Regions from separate parts of the Aeromonas enterica genome, predicted to be linked through region 1. Evidence: predicted binding sites of a transcription regulator. Region 1 holds the regulator's gene; the other holds the start of a gene.

Region 1 (3,197 bases):
GGGCCGGAAAGACCACCTCCTTCTACATGATAGTGGGGCTGGTGCAGAGCGACGCCGGTCTTATCACCATAGACGATCAGGACATCAGCCTGCAGCCTATGCATATCCGTGCCCGCAACGGTATCGGCTACCTGCCGCAGGAGGCTTCCATTTTCCGCCGTCTGTCGGTGTTCGACAACCTGATGGGGGTTATGCAGACCCGCAAGGGGCTGAGCCGTGAAGAGCGGGAAGACAAGGTCGAACAGTTGCTGGAAGAGTTCAATATCACCCACATTCGCGACAACCTGGGTCAGAGCCTGTCCGGGGGGGAGCGGCGGCGGGTCGAGATCGCCCGAGCGCTGGCGGCCGAGCCGCGCTTTATTCTGCTGGATGAGCCATTTGCAGGGGTCGATCCCATTTCTGTGATAGACATCAAGAAGATCATCCAGCATCTGAAAGATAGAGGCTTGGGTGTCTTGATCACCGACCACAACGTCAGAGAGACTCTGGATGTATGCGAGAAGGCTTATATCGTCAGCCACGGCAAGATGATTGCCGAAGGTGCACCGGCCGAGATACTCGCCGATGAACAGGTCAAGCGCGTCTATTTGGGCGATCAATTCAGTCTATAGTAAGGAGGCATCTCTTCATTTCCTTTGACGACTGCCTCGCTGAACATAAGGATATCCCGACGTAGATGAAGCCGACATTACAGTTGCGTCTCGGCCAGTCCCTGACCATGACGCCGCAATTACAACAAGCGATTCGTCTGCTCCAGCTCTCCACTCTGGAACTCCAGCAGGAAATTCAGCAAGCGCTCGATAACAACCCCTTGCTGGAGCAAGAGGAGAATGAGGTGCAGGAGACCAGCCCGGAAGAGCCGGTCGACGCCAGTCAGCTCGACTCCAGCGATGCCATGGCCCAGGATCAGATGCCGGACGAGTTGCCGGTGGACACCACCTGGGAAGATGTCTACTCGGCCGGCACGGCCCAGAGCGCAGGCCCCATCCACGATGGGGAAGACAGCGTCTATCAGGGGGAAACCACCGAGAACCTGCAGGACTATCTGCTGTGGCAGATGCGGCTCACACCGTTCAGCGATCTGGATGCCGCCATCGCCCTTGCCATCATAGATGCCATCGACGATTCCGGTTATCTGACTGTCTCCCTCGAAGATATACAGGCGGCGGTGAGCAGCGAGGATGTCGAAGTAGAGCTCGACGAGGTCGAGGCCGTGCTCAAACGGGTGCAGCATTTCGATCCGGTCGGTATAGCCGCCCGCTCAGTGCAGGAGTGCCTGTTGATCCAGCTCGGCCAATACGCCCCCGAACTGCCCTGGCTCAATGAGGCCAGAGAGGTGATCAACGAGCACATGGACTTGCTCGGCAATCGCGATTATCGCACCTTGGCGCGCAAGACCCGGCTCAAGGAGAGCGACCTCAAGGAGGTGCTGGATCTCATCCAGCAGCTGGAGCCGAGACCGGGCAATGGCATCATCCAGAGCGACTCCCAGTATGTGATTCCGGATGTGACCGTGGTCAAGAAGGGCGCCAAATGGGTGGTTGAGCTCAATCCCGATTCCGCTCCGCGCATCCGTGTCAATGAAACCTATGCCGCCATGGCTCGCCAGGCACGCACCAGCACTGATACCCAGTTCATCCGTTCCCATCTGCAAGAGGCCAAGTGGTTCATCAAGAGTCTGGAGAGTCGCAACGACACCCTGCTCAAGGTGGCCAGCTGTATTGTCGAGCAGCAGCAGGGCTTTTTCGAGTATGGTGAAGAGGCCATGAAACCCATGGTGCTCAATGACATCGCCGAAGCGGTGGAGATGCATGAGTCGACCATTTCCCGGGTAACGACCCAGAAATACATGCATACACCTCGCGGCATTTTCGAACTGAAGTTTTTTTTCTCCAGTCATGTAAACACCGAAGGGGGAGGAGAGTGCTCATCGACCGCAATTCGCGCACTGATCAAGAAGCTGGTGACGGCAGAGAATCCCGCCAAGCCGCTAAGTGATAGCAAGATCGCGGATTTGCTGGCCGAACAGGGTATTATGGTGGCGAGACGCACGATCGCAAAGTACCGTGAATCCTTGTTGATCCCGCCATCCAATCAGCGCAAACGCCTGGTTTAGGCAAAACAAAAGGAAGACGTTATGCAAATTAACCTGACCGGACACCATGTCGAGATCACCGAAGCTCTGCGTGATTATGTGAATAATAAATTTGCCAAACTCGAGCGTCACTTTGACCACATCAACAATGTTCATGTGGTGTTGAGCGTAGAAAAACTGAACCAGATCGCCGAAGCCAAGCTGCATGTCAGCGGTGGCGAGGTGTTCGCCAATTCACAGCATGCCGACATGTATGCTGCGATTGATACCCTGCTGGACAAGCTGGATCGGCAGATCATCAAGCACAAAGATAAGTTAAATCAAAAATAACTATGCAACTTGAACACATACTGAGTCGGGACTGCACCAAAAGTGCGGTCCCTTGTACCAGCAAGAAACGCGCCCTTGAGATCATCAGTGAATTAGCTGCTGAGCGCTTGGGAACCTCCCGTCAGGTGCTTTTTGAGTGTCTGCTGGCCCGAGAAAAGATGGGCAGTACCGGGATCGGTGCCGGTATCGCCATTCCCCACGGCCGGATCGGAGACGAGTTTCCGCCGACCGCCATCCTGATGACCTTCGCAGAGCCTATCCCCTTCGACTCCATCGACAATCAACCGGTTGACCTGCTCTTTGCCCTGCTGGTGCCGGAAAGCGAGTGCAAGCAGCACCTCAAGACCCTTTCCCTGATGGCATCCAAACTGGGTGACAAGGCGGTTTGTCGCCAGTTGCGCCAGGCAACCAGCGATGAAGATCTCTATCAGATCATGACCTCGGCCTGATATGCAGGCCTCGTCATGACCCCAAGCGGTGAGGGAACAAGATGCAATTAATAGTGGTAAGTGGGCGCTCCGGCTCGGGCAAGACAGTTGCCCTGCGTGTGCTGGAGGATCTGGGTTATTACTGTGTGGATAACCTGCCAGTCAACCTGCTGCCCCAGTTGATCGTGTCGGTTGAGCGCCAGTATGACAAGCTGGCGGTCAGCATCGACGTGCGTAACCTGCCAGTGAGCCCGGACCAGCTGGAGACCCTGCTGGCCCAGGTGCGCAATGAGGGGCGGGTCGAATTTTCCAGCTTCTTCTTCGATGCGGAAAATTCCACTTTA
Region 2 (3,197 bases), on a different contig from region 1:
TTCCAATGGGTTGGAGGTCAGCATGGCTGATACCGATCAGGAACGTACCGAACAACCCACGGGCAAACGACTGCAACAGGCCCGGGAAAAAGGGCAGATTGCACGTTCCAAGGAGCTGGGTACCGCCAGCGTCCTGCTGGCCGCCGTCTTTGGTCTCTTGATGATCAAAGAGAGTCTGGCCGGTGCCATGGTCAAGATCCTCACCATAGGTTTCACGCTCGATCGGGATCAGGCCTTCGATCCCAACGCCATGGGGGCCATGGTGCCCACTCTGTTGAGGGAACTGCTGCATCCGCTCGGTCTGCTGTTCATGCTGGTGGCCATCGCGGCCTTCATCGGCAACACCCTGATGGGGGGCATGAACTTCTCCTCCGAGGCCATGCTGCCCAAGTGGAGCAAGTTGAGCCCGCTCAACGGCATCAAGCGGATGTTCGGGGTGCAGTCTCTGGTCGAGCTGATCAAGTCCATCGCCAAGGTGGTGTTTATCACCCTGTTTGCCTGGTGGATGCTGTCGAGTCAGTTCAACCACCTGCTCAACCTCTCTCTGGAAGGCTATCCGGGCGGCATCATAGATGCGCTGGATCTGCTGCTGTGGATGCTGATCATCCTCTGCTGCGCCCTGATCCCCATCGTTGCCATAGACGTGCCGTTCCAGCAGTGGAACCACATGCGCCAGCTCAAGATGACCAAGCAGGAGGTCAAGGACGAGTTCAAGGACAGCGAGGGCAAGCCCGAGGTGAAGGGGCGGATCCGCCGCTTGCAGATGGAGATGGCGATGCGCCGCATGATGGGGGATGTACCCAAGGCGGACGTGGTCATCACCAACCCGACCCACTACTCGGTGGCGCTCAAATATGACACCGCCAAGCCGGGGGCCGCGCCCAAGGTGGTGGCCAAGGGCACTGATGAAATAGCGATGAAGATCAGGGAGATAGCAAGGGAGTACGAGATCCCCATCATGCCCTCTCCCGGGCTCACCCGCGCTATTTTTCACTCCACCGAGATAGGTCACGAGATACCGGAGGGGCTGTTTGCGGCCGTGGCTCAGGTGCTGGCCTATGTGTATCAGCTCAAGAAGTTCCGCCGTGGCCGTGGCCGGCGCCCCAATCCGCTCGCCAACGAACTGCCCATTCCACCTGAATTCCGCAAATGACAAACTTCTGACACAGTCAAAATAAAATCATTTAAAATCAATGCATTGAATTGTTGGCTTGATGTTTGCTTTAATCTTGCACCAGCGGTTTGAGATTGAGAAAAACGATGAAATTCCAGGCATCATTGGGCCGATTGAAAGAGCACAGGGGATTGCTGACCAAGGGGGTGGGGACACCGCTGCTGGTGCTGGCGTCTCTAGGTATGGTCGTGTTGCCCATACCGCCGCTGATGCTGGATATCCTGTTCTCCTTCAATATCGCGCTTTCCATCGTGGTGCTGCTGGTCGCGGTCTATACCCGCCGGCCGCTGGAGTTTGCCGCTTTTCCAACCGTCCTGCTGCTCGCCACCTTGCTGCGCCTGGCGCTCAACGTGGCGTCAACCCGGGTGGTCTTGCTGGAAGGCCACAACGGCAGTGCGGCGGCCGGTCATGTGATCGAGGCGTTCGGCAACGTGGTGATCGGCGGCAACTATGCCGTCGGCATCATCGTTTTTACGATCCTGATGATCATCAACTTCGTGGTGATCACCAAGGGTGCCGGGCGGATCGCCGAGGTGAGCGCCCGCTTTACCCTGGATGCCATGCCTGGCAAACAGATGGCCATCGATGCCGATTTGAACGCCGGGCTCATCAATCAGGAAGAGGCGAAGAAGCGCCGCCAGGATGTGACCCAGGAAGCCGACTTCTATGGCTCCATGGACGGTGCCTCCAAATTCGTGAAGGGGGATGCCGTTGCGGGCATCATGATCCTCTTCATCAACATCATAGGTGGCTTCATCATCGGCATGATGCAGCACCAGCTGACATTCAGCGAGTCAGCCCAGATCTATACCCTGCTTGCCATAGGTGACGGTCTGGTGGCCCAGATCCCGTCCCTGCTGCTCTCCATTGCCGCGGCCATCATAGTGACCCGGCAGAACACGGATCAGGACATGGGCACGGCGGTGCTGGGCCAGCTGTTTGACAACCCCAAGGCGCTGATCATCTCGGCCGGCATCCTGCTGATGATGGGGCTGGTACCCGGTATGCCGCACTTTGCCTTCCTGAGCCTGGGGGCCCTCTCGGCCGCCGGTGCCTGGTGGCTGCTGCGCCGCCAGAAGCTGGCCGCCGCCAAGGCTGCCAAGGGCGAACTGATGCCGGCTACGGCTGATCAACCCCATGAGCAGAAAGAGCTGAGCTGGGACGACGTGATGCCGGTGGACATCATAGGGCTGGAGGTGGGCTATCAGCTCATCCCGCTGGTGGATCGCAATCAGGGTGGGGAGCTGCTCAACCGGATCAAGGGGGTGCGCAAGAAACTCTCCCAGGAGCTCGGCTTTCTGGTACCGGCCGTGCACATTCGCGACAATCTGGACCTTGCGCCCAACCAATACCGCATCACCTTGATGGGGGTCAGTACCGGCGAGGCCAATGTTTATCATGATAAGGAGATGGCCATCAATCCGGGTCAGGTGTTCGGTCAGATCCAGGGTATTGCCACCCGGGACCCCGCCTTCGGGCTGGAGGCGGTCTGGGTCGCCAAGGAGCAGGTCTCCCAAGCCCAGACCCTCGGTTATACCGTGGTGGATACCGCCACCGTGGTCGCCACCCACCTGAGCCAGATTCTCTCCAATCATGCCGCCCTGCTGCTGGGTCATGACGAGGTGCAACAGCTGCTCGACATGATAGGGAAGCATCAGAACAAGTTGGTGGAAGGACTGGTTCCTGAAGTCATCAACATGGGTAACCTGGTGAAGGTATTGCAGAATTTACTCAATGAAGGCGTGCCAATCCGCGATATGCGCACTATCCTGCAGACCCTTGTGGAATATGCCCCGCGCAGTCAGGATCCGGAAGTGCTGACGGCCGCCTGCCGTATTGCTCTGCGCCGTCTGATAGTGCAGGAGATTGCCGGCCCGGATCCCGAGCTGCCGGTGATCACCTTGGCACCAGAATTGGAACGTATATTGCATCAATCCCTGCAGGCAGGGGGGGGTGATGGCGCCGGCATAGAGCCGGGCCTGGCGGAGCGGATGCAACGCTCGCTGGTGGAAGCCACTCAACG

What was found. The regulator sigma-54, encoded in region 1, starts transcription at its own class of promoters, with help from an activator protein. The targets are predictions, from matches to a motif close to TGGCACNGTTTTNGCTT.
Region 2: the regulator sigma-54 is predicted to act here: its motif matches at 1,208-1,224, upstream of flhA (flagellar biosynthesis protein FlhA).

What each region holds. Positions count from the first base shown of each region.
Region 1 is NZ_JBSTYL010000008.1:13,706-16,902, forward strand. Features, by position in the region: gene lptB (LPS export ABC transporter ATP-binding protein) at 1-611, shown strand, start outside; gene ACW5XD_RS10600 (RNA polymerase factor sigma-54) at 677-2,116, shown strand; gene hpf (ribosome hibernation promoting factor) at 2,138-2,425, shown strand; gene ptsN (PTS IIA-like nitrogen regulatory protein PtsN) at 2,428-2,874, shown strand; gene rapZ (RNase adapter RapZ) at 2,916-3,197, shown strand, end outside.
Region 2 is NZ_JBSTYL010000012.1:98,084-101,280, forward strand. Features, by position in the region: gene flhB (flagellar biosynthesis protein FlhB) at 23-1,153, shown strand; gene flhA (flagellar biosynthesis protein FlhA) at 1,261-3,197, shown strand, end outside.